DNA from 3 places in the Diaphorobacter nitroreducens genome. Region 1 is predicted to be linked to each of the others. Evidence: predicted binding sites of a transcription regulator. Region 1 holds the regulator's gene; each other region holds the start of a gene.

Region 1 (5,218 bases):
CAACCCGCCCAAGGTCGAAGGCAAGGACGACGTGACGGGCGAGCCCCTGGTGCAGCGCGAGGACGACAAGGAAGAAACCGTCAAGAAGCGCCTGCAGGTCTACAGCGACCAGACCCGCCCGCTGGTGGACTATTACTCCAGCTGGGCCAAGACCGATCCCGCCAACGCGCCCAAGTACCGTGCCATTCAAGGCACCGGCAGCGTGGAGGAAATCACCCAGCGCGCCCTGACGGCACTGTCAAGCTGACGAACCCGCCGCCGGCGCCCGCCAACGCCCCGCAACGCGGGGCGTTGTGCTGTGTGCCCAGGCAAGCGCCTCGGCCCATGACGGTGCTTATGAATTAGCGGACTGCATCAACTCCAGCAGCAGGCTGACCCGTGCCTTCACAGGGCTCAGCCCATCCGCATCGCGCCAGGACGTACCCGTCAGGTCCATCATCCGCCCCTGCGGGCAGCGCGAAGCCACGCGCACCTGCACCCCGGCCGCCACGGCACGCGCGAGCGCGGCCTCCAGCGCATGGTGCAGCGTGCCATTGCCGGTGGCGGCCACCACGATGCCGCGCACGCCCTTCTCCACCAGCCAGTCCACCAACGCGCCATCCGCGCCGGCGTGGCTGAGGACGATCTCCACGCGTGGCCAGGCTGCATCTGGCAGGATCGGCACCAGCGCGCCATGCGCGGGCTGTTCCACCTGCGGCGCAAGGCCGCGGGCCCAGCGCACGCGCCCCGCTTCCATCCAGCCCAGAGGCCCGGCATCGCCGGAGTCGAACGCGTCCAGCCGCAGCGGGTGCACCTTGCTCACCTCGCGTGCCCCGTGCACCACGCCAGCGGCCGCCATCAGAACCCCCCGCGCTGAGGGATCGGCCGCCAGCGTGACGGCATCCAGCAGGTTCTGCGGCCCGTCCGGCGCGAGCGCCGTGGCCGGACGCATGGCACAGGTCAGTACCACCGGCTTGGCGGTGGTATCGAGCAGGTTGTGCAGCAGCCAGGCGGTTTCCTCGAGCGTATCCGTGCCGTGGGTGATGACGACGCCGGCCACGGCCGGGTCGGCCAGGTGTGCGGCGCAGCGACCGGCCAGGCGCGCCCACACGTCAAAGCCCATGTCCTTGCTGTCCAGCTGCACCACCTGTTCAGCCACCAGCGCGCCGCCCGCGGCCTGCACCAGCCCGGGCACCGCGGCCAGCAATTGCTCCACGCCGATCTGCCCGGCCGTGTAGCCCACGTTCGCGCCTTGCACCGCGGAAGAGCCCGCAATCGTGCCGCCGGTGCCCACAACGACGATTTTTCTTGCAGCTGCCACTTGCATCCCTCCAAAAACTGTTCAAAAATACAGATACTGGATTAAAAAACAGTAACCCACTCAACCACCGACCGCATTGGATCGCACCATGCTCGACAGTCCCAAGCTCACCGCCCGCCAACAGCAGATCCTGGACCTGATCCAGACCGCCATCGCGCGCACCGGCGCCCCGCCCACCCGCGCCGAGATCGCGGCAGAGCTGGGTTTCAAGTCCGCCAACGCGGCCGAGGAGCACCTGCAGGCGCTGGCCCGCAAGGGCGTGATCGAACTGGTCAGCGGCACCTCGCGCGGCATCCGCCTGCGCGGCGAAACCGTGCGCAACATCAATGCGGCGCGCGGCGCCCAGTTCAACCTGCCGATACCCGGCCTGTCGCAGCTCACGCTGCCGCTGGTGGGCCGCGTGGCGGCTGGCTCGCCCATTCTCGCCCAGGAGCATGTGGACCAGACCTATACGGTGGAAGGCAGCCTGTTTGCGCACAAGCCCGACTACCTGCTCAAGGTGCGCGGCATGTCCATGCGCGACGCGGGCATCATGGACGGCGACCTGCTCGCCGTACAGGCAACGCGCGAGGCGCGCAACGGGCAAATCATCGTGGCGCGCCTGGGCGATGACGTCACGGTCAAGCGCCTGCGCCGCACAGGCAGCGCCATCGAACTGCTGCCCGAGAACCCCGACTACCCGGTGATCCGCGTCGAGCCGGGCGAACCTTTCGAGATCGAAGGGCTGGCCGTGGGCCTGATACGCAACACCATGCTCATGTAGTCCGTTGAATGCAGCGCCACCGCAGGTGGCGGGCGTCTGGCAGGCGGTAGCCCGGGCATGCCCCGTAGCTGCGGCATGCCAACCCTGCGGATGCGCGCTTGACGTCCTTGGCAATCCTGCCTGTGTTCCACCTTCATGCCCTGGCATGCCGGAGTCTTCACATGGGATTTGCCCTCTTTGCCTTTGCCACCCTTTCCCGCCCCTTGCGCCGCCTGCGCCGATGGGGACTGGCCGCACGCCATATGTCGCGCGGCGCGGCACCCTCTGCCTGCACCACGCACGGACGCACCGATGCACTCCATGGAGCGACGCCCAACGCCGGCCCTCCCGATAGCCCCGCCGTGGCAGGCATGGCGCAAGAAATTCCGGCCCGCCACCGCGCCTTTGCCATGCCTGCCGCGGATGCGGCCACGCAGCACACAGGTCTGCGGCCTGCGATCTCCACCCGTTCGCTCCCCCTGCGCGTGATCCTGCGCCATGACACCGACGACGCCTGCAAGCTCGTGATTTCCGGCCGCATGGCCGATGTGTGCGCGGAACTGGAGCGCCTGGCCCTGCGCTGACCGCGGGGCACTGCTGCGACCACTTCTGACACTTTTCGAAGGCGTCACGGCCGCAGCGCGTTCATCGCAGGTCCGTTTCTACAATGCACGGCACTTGCAACTGCCCGCCCCCAAGCACGCCATGACCCACGAGTCCCGCCTGGACCGCTTGCTGCGGCAACTGCTGTGGGGCCGGCGCACGGCCGCGCTGGCAACGCTGCGAACCCTGCCCGGCGCGGAATCGGTGCCATTCACAACGCCGGCGGTGTCGTTCGTTCCGTATGCCATCGACTCCACGGCCCAGGTGCTGGTATTGCATGTCAGCGCCCTCGCCGCCCATACCCGCAACCTGCGGCAATCGCCCGCGGTTTCTCTCCTGATCACGGCGCCCGAGGACGCGGCCCAGCCCGTGCATGCGCTGGAGCGCGTTGCCATCCAAGGACAAGCCGTACTGCTTGCGCCCGAGGCAGCCGCCAGCGCGCGCGCCGCCTACCTGCGGCGCTTCCCTGACGCAGCGCCCATGACGGCGCTGGGCGACTTCCAGTTCGTGCAAATCATCCCTTCGGTGGGCCGCCACGTGGCAGGGTTTGGCGCGGCGCGGGATTTATCTGCCGAGGAGCTGAAGGCGCTGCTCACGTCTTGACGCTGGGGCGATCGGCGCCGCCAGCAGTTGGATGGCAAGGGCCGTTCCGCCCAGGCGAGCGCTGGCGGCCGCTAGCCCGGTGCCCGGGAAGGCCACACACAGGTCGCGGCCAGGGCCGGCTGGGTGACGGGTTGGCGGACGCTCGCGGTGCGCGCCAAAGCATGAACGGCCCCGCCCACGGCAGCCGGTGGCGGCACATCTGCCCCGAAGGCCTGTCCCCGCGCGAGAGCCCCTCAAGACACCAGTTGCGACCAGACCTTGTCCAGCCGCTTGCCGCTGACCGGATACGGCGTGCGCAACTCCTGCGCGAAGAAGCTCACGCGCAGTTCCTCCAGCATCCAGCGGTACTCCTGCATGCGGGCGTCCACCTGGCCCTTGCGCTCGGCGACCAGGCGCCAGTACCGCTGCTCCAGCGGCTGCAGTTCCTTGAGCTTGGCGGCATCGCGTGCCGGGTCGGCGCGGTACTTGTCCAGACGCGTGGTGATGGCCTTGAGGTAGCGCGCGTAGTGCTGCAGCTGCGCCCAGGGCGCGGCGGCGATGAAGTGCTTGGGCATCAGGCGCTGCAGCTGCTGTAACGCGTCGGCCGTGGCCTCGGGAGCGTTCTTGGTGTCTTTGATCTTGCGCTGCGTGGCGGCGTATTCGATGAGGATGGCCGCCGCCATGCGCGCCACCTCGTTGGCGATCAGCGTGAGGCGCCCGCGCCCGTCCTGCACACGCTGCTTGAACTGTGCCTCGTTGCTGGGCAGCGGCTCTTGCAGGAAGGCGCGGTCGATGGCCACGTCGATGATTTGTGCGCGCAGCTCCTCCTGCGTGCCCAGCGGCATGAAGGCCACAGCCATCTTCTGCAGATCGGGGATGTTCTTTTCCAGGTACTTGAGCGCGTCCTTGATCTGCAGCGCAAACAGCCGGCGCAGGCCCACGCGGTGGCGCGCGGCGGCGACTTCGGGTTCGTCGAACACCTCGATGCCCACCGCATCGCCGTGGTCGATGAGCGCGGGGAAACCGATCAGCGTCTGGCTACCCTTTGCGATTTCCATCAGCTCGGGCAGTTCGCCAAAGCTCCAATCCTCGTAGCGGGCATCGGCCTTGCGGGCCGCGGGCGCGCCGACGAGTGGTTCTTTTTTTATAGCTGCTGGCGCCCGGTTTTCCTTGGTTTCAGATGGTTTTCCACCGGAATCTGGCTTCTGGTGAGCGCCACCAGCTATCTTTAATGAAGCAAGCGCCTGGAACGCCCCCCGTGCCTTGCTCCCCCACTCCGCCTTGAGCGCGCCCAGGTTGCGTCCCTGGCCGAGCTGGCGGCCGTGCTCATCCGTCACGCGAAAGTTCATGAACAGGTGCGGGCTGAGCATGTCCAGCTTGAAGTCCGCGCGCTTCACGTCGAGCGAGGTTTCATCGCGCACTTGCTTGAGCAGCGTGTCGATCAAGCTGCCCTGGGCCCAACGCTCTTCCTCGGTGAACAGCGACGCCAGCCGCGCAGCACTTTCCGGCAGCGGCACGAAGCGGCTGCGCGGGCGCTGCGGCAGGCTCTTGAGCAGCGCCTGGATCTTGTCCTTGAGCATGCCGGGCACCAGCCATTCCGCACGCTCCTCGCTCACCTGATTCAGCACGAACAGCGGCACAGTGACGGTGACCCCGTCGCGCGCGTCACCAGGGCTGTGCAGGTAGCTGGCCGTGCAGTCCACGCCGCCCAGCTTCACCGTCTTGGGAAAGTTGTCGGTGGTGATGCCCGCGGCCTCATGGCGCATCAGCTCGTCGCGCTTGAGAAGCAGCAGGCCGACGTTCTCCTTGCCGGCACTGCGGAACCACTTGTCGAACGTGGCACCGCTGAACACGTCTTTGGGAATCTGCTGGTCGTAGAAGGCGAAGATCAGCTCGTCGTCCACCAGCACGTCCTGGCGGCGGCTCTTGTGCTCCAGCTCCTGCACCTTGCGCACCAGCTTGAGGTTGGCGCCCAGGAACGGCCAATGCGT
Region 2 (5,218 bases), 840 kb from region 1:
GGCAGCAGACACGACGCCGCCAGGCACCGTGTAGCGTGTGTCGCGCGAGAGCTGCGTCAGGTCCGGAGGCACCTCCAGGGTTGCCCCCTTGGTGGCGCTTTTGTAATCGATCTTGTCGTTCTCCAGCACGGAGCAGGCGGACAGGGTCACGGCAAGGCCCAGCAGGCCCAAACGGGTGGTAGCGTTCACGCGAAAATCCTCATTGATCCAGATTCGGCCGGGAGCGTTCCAAATACGCTGCAAGCTGGCAACAGGCTGGGTGAAATTAGAGCTTAGAGCAGCCCCGCGGCGCGCAGGGCGGCCTCGACCACGGCTTCGTTGCCCTGGCTCAGGGGCGTCATGGGCAGGCGCAGAGCGCCGCCGCACAGGCCCATGCGCTGCACAGCCCACTTCACGGGGATGGGGTTGGCCTCGACGAACAGTTGCTTGTGCACGGGCATCAGGCGGAACTGGATCTCCATGGCACGGCGGGTGTCGCCGGCCAGCGCGGCTACGCATAGCTCGTGCATCAGGCGGGGCGCCACGTTGGCCGTCACGCTGATGTTGCCCTGGCCGCCGCACAGCATGAGCGCCACGGCCGTGGGGTCATCGCCGGAATACACGGCAAAGCCCTTGGGCACGTCGCGGATGAGCCATTGCGCGCGTTCGATGTTGCCTGTGGCTTCCTTGATGCCCACGATGCCGGGCACCTGCGTGAGGCGCAGCACGGTTTCGTGCTGCATGTCCGCCACCGACCGGCCGGGCACGTTGTACAGCACCATCGGCAGGTCGCCCACGGCCTCGGCGATCGCCTTGAAGTGGCGGTACTGGCCTTCCTGCGTGGGCTTGTTGTAATAGGGCACGACCTGCAACTGGCTGTCGGCGCCGACCTTCTTGGCGAACCTGGCCAGCTCGATGGCCTCGGCCGTGGAATTGGCGCCGCAGCCCGCCATGATGGGCACGCGCTTGGCGGCCTGTTCCACGGACACGCGAATGATTTCGCAGTGCTCCTCCACGTTCACCGTGGGCGATTCGCCGGTCGTGCCCACCACGCCGATGCAGTCGGTGCCTTCTGCGATGTGCCAGTCGATGAGTTTGCGCAGCGCGGGGTAGTCCACACTGCCGTCGTCATGCATGGGCGTGACGAGGGCGACGATGCTGCCGGTCAGGGGGGCGCTGGGAGAAGTCATGTCCGCGTTCAAAAACGGTAAAAAGACATTCTAACTAGACGGGGCCCTGCAGCGGCGCGCGCAGCGGCGCGCGCAGAGGCTCGTCCATGGACGGCGCAGGCCGCACGGCGGCGATGCGCTGCACGAAGCGCGCGGGCGCATCGAGGAAGCCTTCCTCGTAAGCCACGATGCGCAGGTCCCGGCAGGCCTGCAGCAGTTCGCCCGGCCTCAGCAGGAATTCGGCCCGTGCGGGCCGGCCGACAGTTTCGTTGCCCACGGCGAAGGTCTCATAGAGCAGCACGCCACCGGGCGCCACGCTGTCCACGATGGTGGGCAGCAAAGGACGCCACAGGTAATTGGTGACCACCAGGCCGGCAAAGCGCTGCCCGGGCAGGGGCCAGGGGCCAGCCTCGATATCCGCAACGATCGTTGCGCCCCATGGTGCTATGCTTTCGATAGCTTCTGGCGCTTTATCTATGCCCGTTACCGGGTGTTTTCTTTCATGGAACCAGCGCATGTGACGGCCGTGACCGCAAGCCACGTCCAGCACACTGCCGCCCGCAGGCACCAGGTGGGACCAGCGCTGTATCCATTCCGAGGCCGCGGGCAGCGGCGCATGGGCGGTGCCGTGCGGGGCCATCGTCAGAAGCAGGCCCAGATCTGGTCCGCCAGCGTCAGCATGAAGTCGGGCTGCAGGTACAGCGCGAACACCCCCAGCAGCACCGCGAGCAGCGCAGCTGCGACGATCGACCGCTTGTACAGCGTGCGCATGGTCAGGCCGCCTGAGGGGTGGCGCGCACGATGGCGCCCTCGCGTACGGGCAGGTTCACCAGGCCGGCGAGGATGCCCAACACAATCGCCAGGTACCACACGATGTCGTAGCTGCCCGTGCGGTCATACAGATAGCCGCCCAGCCACACGCCCAGGAAGCTGCCGATCTGGTGGCTGAAGAACACGAAGCCGCTGAGCATGGACAGGTGCTGCACCCCGAAGATCTGCGCAACGGTGGCATTGGTGGGGGGCACCGTGGACAGCCACAGTGCGCCGATCACGGCCGAGAACACGTAGACCGACAGCGGCGACAGCGGCACCAGCAGGAAGATGGTGATGGCCACGGCACGGGCGAAATAGATGAACGCCAGGATGTGGCGCTTCGGGATCCGTTGGCCCAGCGAGCCCGCGATATAGGTGCCGAACACGTTGAACAGCCCGATCAGCGCCAGCGCATAGCTGGCCACCTGGGGCGTGAGGCCCTGGTCGCGCAGATAGCTGGGCATGTGCACACCGATGAACACCACCTGGAAGCCGCACACGAAGTAGCCGGCGGTGAGCAGCAGGAAGCTGCGGTAGCGCAGCGCCTCGGCAAAGGCCTCGCCCACGGATTGGGTACGTTTGATGGGGGCGCTGCCATGAAAGCCCGGCTCGCGCAGGCCGAAGGCCAGCGGAACGATCAGGATCACCATGGCCGAGAGCACCAGCAGGGCCTCTTGCCAGCCCAGGCGCAGGATCAGTTGCCCCTCCAGCGGCACCATGAGGAACTGGCCGAACGAGCCCGCCGCAGCGGCCACGCCCATGGCCCAGGAGCGCTTGTCGGCCGGGATCTGCCGGCCCAGCACCCCGTAGATGATGGCGTAGGTGGTGCCCGCCTGTGCAGCGCCGATCAGCACGCCCGTGGTCAGCGAAAACAGCAGCGGCGTGGGAGATAGCGCCATGCCGGCCAGGCCCATGGCGTAGAGCACTGCTCCGCCGATCAGCACGCGGAAGGCGCCCAGGCGGTCGGCCAGCATGCCGCCAAAGATGCCGAACAGACCCCAGGACAGGTTCTGAATGGCCATGGCCAGGGCAAAGGTCTGGCGTGTCCAGCCCATGTCCTGGGTGATGGGCTGCAGCCACAGGCCGAAGCCGTGCCGGATGCCCATGGACAGAGTGACGATGGCGGCGCCGCAGATCAGCACCTGGGCCATGGACAGTTTTCGGGTTGCGTCGTGCATCCGGCGAATGTAGCGAAAACCCGTGTCGCCTGCTTGGCGCCCCCCTGTGCGGCACGCTGGCGGGGCAAGAAAGTGTCACCATCCTGGTTTTATATCCAGCACTACAATCCGCCGCCATGGCAGTCAAACCCGCATCCACCTCCGCCAGCGACTACTCCGAAGGCTCGATCCGCGTCCTCAAGGGACTGGAGCCCGTCAAGCAGCGGCCGGGCATGTACACCCGCACCGACAACCCCCTGCACATCATCCAGGAGGTGCTGGACAACGCGGCCGACGAGGCACTGGCGGGCTTTGGCAAGAAGATCAAGGTGACCTTGCACACCGACGGCTCGGTGAGCGTGGAGGACGACGGCCGAGGCATTCCGTTCGGCCTGCATCCCGAGGAGAACGCACCGGTCGTGGAACTGGTGTTCACCCGCCTGCACGCGGGCGGCAAGTTCGACAAGGGCAAGGGCGGGGCCTACAGCTTCTCGGGCGGCCTGCATGGTGTGGGCGTAAGCGTCACCAACGCCCTGGCCACCCGGCTGGAGGTGGCCACCCACCGCGAGGGCCAGGTGGCGCGCCTGGTGTTTGCGGGCGGCGACGTGACCGAGCCGCTGGCGGCGCGCCCGCTGCAGGCGGGCGAGCGCAAGCAGGGCACCACTGTGCGCGTCTGGCCCGACGCCAAATACTTTGAGTCCAGCAACCTTCCGATGGGCGAGCTGACGCACCTGCTGCGCAGCAAGGCGGTGCTCATGCCCGGCGTCACGGTGCAGCTGGTCAATGAAAAGACGCGCGACACCCAGACCTGGCAGTACAAGGGCGGCCTGCGCGACTACCTGGCGCAGACGCTGAGCGCTGACCCGGTGATCCCGCTGTTCGAGGGCGAGGGCTTCGCCGACCGCCACAACGAGAGCTTTGCCGAGGGCGAGGGCGCCGCATGGTGTGTGGCCTTCACCGAGGAAGGCCAGCCGGTGCGCGAGAGCTACGTGAACCTGATCCCCACCAGCGCCGGCGGCACCCATGAAAGCGGCCTGCGTGACGGCCTGTTCAACGCGGTCAAGAGTTTCATCGAACTGCACTCGCTCCTGCCCAAGGGCGTGAAGCTGCTGCCCGAGGACGTGTTTGCGCGCGCCAGCTATGTGCTGGCGGCCAAGGTGCTGGACCCGCAGTTCCAGGGGCAGATCAAGGAGCGGCTGAACTCGCGCGACGCCGTGCGGCTGGTGTCCAGCTTCGTGCGCCCGGCGCTGGAGCTGTGGCTGAACCAGCATGTGGAATACGGCAAGAAGCTGGCAGAGCTGGCCATCAAGGCCGCGCAAACGCGGCAAAAGGCTGGCCAGAAGGTCGAAAAGCGCAAGGGCTCGGGCGTGGCGGTGCTGCCCGGCAAGCTCACCGACTGCGAAAGCCGCGACCTGGCCTACAACGAGGTCTTCCTGGTCGAGGGCGACTCGGCCGGCGGCAGTGCCAAGATGGGCCGCGACAAGGAAAGCCAGGCCATCCTGCCGCTGCGCGGCAAAGTGCTCAACACCTGGGAGGTCGACCGCGACCGCCTGTTTGCCAACACCGAGGTGCATGACATCTCGGTAGCCATCGGCGTGGACCCGCACGGCCCGAGCGACACCCCTGACCTGTCCGGCCTGCGCTACGGCAAGATCTGCATCCTTTCGGACGCGGACGTGGACGGCTCGCACATCCAGGTGCTGCTGCTCACGCTGTTCTTCCGCCACTTCCCCAAGCTCATCGAGGCCGGCCATATCTTTGTCGCCCGGCCACCGCTGTTTCGCGTGGACGTGCCGGCGCGCGGCAAGAAGCCCGCGGCCAAGGTGTATGCGCTGGATGAATCCGAGCTGGAAAGCATCCTCGACAAGTGCGCCAAGGACGGCGTGCCGCGCGAGAAATGCCAGATCAGCCGCTTCAAGGGCCTGGGCGAAATGAACGCCGAGCAGCTGTGGGAGACCACGCTCAACCCCGACACGCGCCGCCTGCTGCCGGTGCAGTTGGGCACATTCGACTTCACCGCCACCGAGGGCCTGATCACCAAGCTCATGGGCAAGGGCGAGGCCGCCGCGCGCCGCGAGCTCATGGAGCTGCACGGCGACC
Region 3 (5,218 bases), 140 kb from region 1:
ACCGGGCGACTGTCTCGGGCGGCTCCCCCTGGTTCACCCACAGAAAACGCACCTGCGACTGGGGCGACTGCGCCTCGCGCGCCTGCAGCATGACGGGCATCTCGCGCCGGCAGGGCGGGCACCAACTGGCCCACAGGTTCACCACCACGGGCTGCCCCTTCAGCTCTGGCAGGGCGACCGTGCGCGCATCCAGCGCCACGCCTTGCCATGAGGGCAGGGTGGCCTGCTCGCGCGGTGCCGTAGCCTGCAGCACGCCCCAACCCAGCAGCCATACGCCGGCGAATGTGGCCAGCCCTGCCGTGGCGCTCTGCCGCCATGGGCTGCGGCGCAGCCACAGCAGCGCGACATAGAGCAGCGCGGCGCCCAGGCCCGCCCAGGGCGACCACCCGCCGTCGCGGATGTCGAGCACCGCGGTAGGGGTGCCGGCATACAGGTCCGCGTAGCCCGCCACGAAGCCCAGCCGCGCCGCGATCAGTGCGACCAGGGGCAGCCGCCAGCCATCCGGGCCGGCCGTCAGGCCACGCCGTGCGGCCAGTCGCTCATGCACCATCGTGCCCAACTGCCAGGCGCCCAGGAGCACCAGCAACATCCACGGCAGGACCAGTGGGCCCAGGTGCAGCACGCGGTCCACGGCGGCCTCAGTCCTTTGCCGCCGAAGAGGTCACCGCCAGCGCCGGAAGGCACAGCCGCGCCCCCAGGCCGGGCTCGGCCGGCTCCAGCGTCAGCGTGCCATGGGCGCTTTCGGCGATGCGGCGCACGATCGTCAGGCCCAGGCCGCTGCCGGGCGAGGAGCTGGACTTGCGCCAGAAACGCCGCAGCGCTTGCTCGCACTCCGCAGGGGTCAGGCCGGGGCCTTCGTCGCGCACACAGACTTCCACCGTGCCCGGGCCGGCAGCATCGGATTGCCAGCGCAGCGTGGCACTCACAGGGGCGGGGCCCTGGTGATGGCGCAGCGCGTTGTCGATCAGGTTGGTGATGGCGCAGGCCAGCAGCGCGGGGGGCAGCGGTAGCTGTATTGCCTGCCAGGCTGCCGGGTCGGCGGGTATTTCTGCCGCGTCCAGCGGTGGGGAGGGCAACTGAATGCCCTCGTTCTCGGCACGCTGCAGGGACTGGCTGCAGGCCAGGCGGAAGGCCTGCGCGATGCCGGTGCCCACGGTGGCGCGCGACTCTCCCGCGCTGGCGCTTTCCACGCGTGCAAGCTGCAGCAGTTGCTCCAGCGTGGCGTGCATGTGGTCGATGCCTTCGCCGGCCTGGCGCAGTGCGTTGGCGGCCTTGTCGGGGCTGGCGTTGTTGTTGCCCGCGGCAAGTGTCAGCTGCGCCACCTGCACATGGGTCTTGATGGCGGTGAGCGGCGTGCGCAGCTCATGCGCCGCGTCGGCGGTCCAGCGGCGCTCGTGTTCCATGCTGGCGTCCATGCGCGCCAGCAACTGGTTCAGGCTGTCCACCAGCGGGGCCAGTTCCTTGACGTCGCGGCCCGACTGCACGGGCGTGGGGTCGTGGGGTGGGCGCTGCACCAGCTCCTCGCGCAGGCGCTGCAGCGGGCGCAGGCTGCGCGTGCCCATCCACCAGGTCAGCAGCAGGATGACGGCAAGTGCCAGCACGAAGGGCAGCACCAGCGTGCGCACGAAGGTCTGCACCAATTGGTCGCGCACATCCAGCCGGTCGGCGGTGGCCACGCGCACCCCCTTGTCCTCCAGCACATAGGTGCGCCACTGCTTGCCGCCCTTGGTGATCTGGCCAAAGCCCGCGCTGCCGGCAGAGGCCATGTCCGGGATGTTGTTGGTGCGCGCGATGGGCAGGATGTCCACTTCGCTGCGCACCAGGCTCACCTCGCAGGCCACGCCATCGCGGCCAATGACCGACAGCAGCGCATCGTTGCTGGCGCGCGGCGCTGCCGCCAGCTCGGCCTGCTGGAACTGCTGCACGATGCCCACCACCATCCGGGCCGATGCGATGAGGCGGTCGTCCAGCAGCGTGCGCAGCTCGCGCTGCATGTTGATGAACTGCCAGATCGCCACGCCGCTCCAGACCAGGCAAATGGTCAGGCTCAGGCCCAGCACCAGCCGAACCCGCAGGCTTTGCATAGGTCGTGCCGTCATGCCGCACCGCCGCAGTACCGAGTGCCCAGCCGAAAGCCCAGGCCGCGCACGGTGTCGATCACATCGGCGCCCAGCTTCTTGCGCAGATGGTGCACGTGTACGTTCACGGTGTTGCTGCCCACGTCCTGGTCCAGGCCGTACAGGCTGTCATGCAGCTGCGCCGCGCTCAGCACGCGCCCGTGCGCCTGCAGCAGGGCCTGCAGCAGCGCCCATTCGCGGCGCGAGATGTCTATCGCCACGCCGTTGCGCGTGACTTCGCCGGTGGCCATGTTGACCTGGCAGTCGCCCAGCGCCAGCAGGTCGCTGGTGCGCCCGCCCGCGCGGCGCAGCAGGGCGCGCAGGCGCAGCACCAGCTCCTGCAGGTCGAAGGGTTTGGTCAGGTAGTCGTCGGTGCCGGTCTGAAAGCCGGCCACCTTGTCCTCGATGGTGCTGCGCGCGGTAAGGATCAGCACCGGCAGCGCCAACCCCTTGGCGCGCCACTGGCGCAGCAGGCTGATGCCGTCGCCATCGGGCAGGCCTAAGTCCAGCACGCAGGCATCGAACTGGCGGCTGGTCATGTGGGCCTGCGCCTGCGCCACGCTGCCCGCGGTGTCGCTGGTGAAGCCGTGCAGCTCCAGCCCGGCCTGGATGCCGCTGGCCACAAGCGCGTTGTCTTCGACGATCAGGATGTGCATGCGGCCCGCTTGGCAAAAGCCCGCATTCTAGGAACGGCGCGTTATCCCCACATTAACGGCGCACCCGCTGCGCCGGTATCATTGACTGTATAAACGCACAGTCTTTTGTATGCCGCAGCCCGGCCCTGCGCCCGCACCGCACCGCTTTTACTACCTGCACAACTTCCAGCGTGCGCTGGACTGGCTGCACACGCGCTATGGCGACCTGCTCGGTGTGGACGACCTGCAGTTCCTCACCGACTTTCGGCAACTGCCCCAGGCCGCACAGGCCCTGCTGGTGCGCATGGTGATGCGGCGCGGGCCGTGGTTTCGCGCGAGCAAGCTGGCCTATGACGAGATTCCCGACACGCGCGACGCCGCCGCGCCGCTGCTGTCGCGGGGCTGGCTTTGCGCCGATGCGCCCCTGGGTCTTTTGGAGCTGTTTGCCTTGCACACCAAGCGCGAGCTGCTACAGATTTTGCAGGGCACTGCGCTGCACCCCACCATGCGCAAGGCCGAGATGCTGCAGGCCCTGGCCGACCGCGCTGACCTGCGGCAGCCCTACGCCGCCTGGCACCCGCATGCCGACGAGCCCGTGTGGCAGGTGACGGTGGGCGCGCGCTGCGAGCGCTTGCGGCTCATGTTCTTCGGCAACCTGCACCAGAGCTGGGCGGAGTTCGTGCTGGCCGACCTGGGCGTGTTCCGCTACGAGGCCGTGCCGCTGGACGCTGCCTCGCGCCCGTTCCAGAGCCCAGCCGATGTGGACACCTACCTCGCCCTCAGCGCCTGCCGCCAGGCGCTGGACGCGGAGGGCGCCGATGCCGCTGCGCTGCTGCAGGCCCTGGCCGCCGCGCACAGCGCTACGCCGTGGCTGGAGCAGCGCCGCGCGCGGGTCCTGCTGCGCGTGGGCCAGGCCTGCGAGCGTGCGCACGACTGGCCGCTGGCCGCACAGGCCTACGCCGCCAGCCGCGCCCCTGGTGCGCGCCACCGCCAGATCCGCGTGCTGGAGCGCATGCAATGCTCCGATCAGGCTCTAGCCCTTGCCCATCAAGCGCTGGCTGCTCCTGAAAGTGAAGAAGAACACCAGCGCGTGGCGCGCATGCTGCCGCGCCTGCGCCGCAGCCTGGGGCAGGGCGGCGGGCCGCGCCGGCCCGCGCTGGCCCCGGCCGTGGCCGCGCTGCGCATGGACGTGGAACTGCCCGCGCCCACGCCGCCCCAGTCGGTGGAGCACGCGCTGCGCGCGCACTGGCACTGCGCGGAGGCGCCGGTGTTTTATGTGGAGAACACGCTCGTCAACGCGCTGTTCGGCCTGCTGTGCTGGCCGGCCATCTTTGCGCCGCTGCCCGGCGCGTTCTTCCACCCCTTCCAGAGCGGGCCGGCCGACTTGGCCGCGCCCGACTTCGTGGCGCGCCGCCAGGCCCTGTTCAACGCCTGCCTGGCCGAGCTGCACGACGGCCGCTACCGCGCCACCATCGTGCAGCGCTTTGAAGAGAAGCACGGCACCCAGTCGCCCTTCGTGGCCTGGGGTGCGTTGAGCGCCGAGCTGCTGGCGCTGGCGCTGGACTGCATTCCGCCCGCGCACCTGGAGCGGCTGTTTGCCCGGCTGCTGTGCGACGTGCAGGCCAACCGCACCGGCCTGCCCGACCTGGTGCGCTTCTGGCCCGGCCGCCCGCCCGGGGCCGAGCGCTATGCGCTGGTGGAGGTGAAGGCCCCCGGCGACAAGCTGCAGGACAACCAGATCCGCTGGTTGGCGTACTGCGTGGCGCAGGGCATTCCGGTGCAGGTGTGCCACGTGCAGTGGTGCGGCCCGGCATGACGCCCGCCCCGCGCTCCCACGTCGTGGCCGTGCGCGCGCTGTGCGAGTTCACGGCCCGCACGGGCGACCTGGACCTGCGCTTCACCCCCGCCCCCAGCGCACTCGAAGGCATGGAAGGCCACCGCGCGGTGCAGCAGCGCCGCGGCGCAGGCTACGAGGCCGAGGTGCCGCTGACCGGCACGTACGACCACCTGACGGTGCGCGGCCGTGCCGATGGCTGGAACGCGGCGCTGGGCCAGCTCGAAGAAATCAAGACCTACCGCGGCACGCTGGACAGCGTGCGCCCCCACCACCGCGCGCTGCACTGGGCCCAGGCCCAGGTGTACGGCCACCTGCTGTGCCAGGCGCGCGGGTTGGCGGGGCTCAAGCTTGCGCTGGTCTACGTGCACGCCACCACCCATGCCGAGACCGTGCTGGTGCAGGAACACACCGCCGCCGCGCTGCAGGCGTTCTTTGCCACGCAGTGCCAGCGCTACCTGGCCTGGGCGCACAGCGAGGCCGCGCACCGCCAGCAGCGCAACGCCGCCCTGGCGCGGCTGCGCTTTCCGCTGCCCGCATTCCGCGCCGGGCAGCGCGAGCTGGCCGTGGCCGTGTACCGCACCGCACACCCCAACGCAGAGGGCGCCAGCGCCCCCGCCGGGCGCTGCCTG

Evidence for each region. The regulator LexA, encoded in region 1, represses DNA repair genes until DNA is damaged. The targets are predictions, from matches to a motif close to ACTGTATNNNNATACAGT.
Region 2: BA022_RS10390 (DNA topoisomerase IV subunit B) is a predicted target of LexA. The motif match lies at 3,222-3,239, and genes of this name have one in related genera.
Region 3: BA022_RS07105 (VRR-NUC domain-containing protein) is a predicted target of LexA. The motif match lies at 2,858-2,875, and genes of this name have one in related genera.

Annotation. Positions count from the first base shown of each region.
Region 1 is NZ_CP016278.1:1,388,409-1,393,626, forward strand. Features, by position in the region: gene adk (adenylate kinase) at 1-247, shown strand, start outside; gene BA022_RS06455 (asparaginase) at 335-1,306, opposite strand; gene lexA (transcriptional repressor LexA) at 1,389-2,063, shown strand; gene BA022_RS06465 (hypothetical protein) at 2,225-2,626, shown strand; gene BA022_RS06470 (pyridoxamine 5'-phosphate oxidase family protein) at 2,748-3,248, shown strand; gene hrpA (ATP-dependent RNA helicase HrpA) at 3,482-5,218, opposite strand, start outside.
Region 2 is NZ_CP016278.1:2,230,191-2,235,408, reverse strand. Features, by position in the region: gene bamC (outer membrane protein assembly factor BamC) at 1-189, opposite strand, end outside; gene dapA (4-hydroxy-tetrahydrodipicolinate synthase) at 273-1,169, opposite strand; gene BA022_RS10400 (class I SAM-dependent methyltransferase) at 1,204-1,788, opposite strand; gene BA022_RS19560 (hypothetical protein) at 1,791-1,919, opposite strand; gene BA022_RS10395 (MFS transporter) at 1,922-3,139, opposite strand; gene BA022_RS10390 (DNA topoisomerase IV subunit B) at 3,256-5,218, shown strand, end outside.
Region 3 is NZ_CP016278.1:1,528,653-1,533,870, reverse strand. Features, by position in the region: gene BA022_RS07120 (TlpA disulfide reductase family protein) at 1-631, opposite strand, end outside; gene BA022_RS07115 (ATP-binding protein) at 639-2,099, opposite strand; gene BA022_RS07110 (response regulator) at 2,096-2,773, opposite strand; gene BA022_RS07105 (VRR-NUC domain-containing protein) at 2,883-4,568, shown strand; gene BA022_RS07100 (helicase C-terminal domain-containing protein) at 4,565-5,218, shown strand, end outside.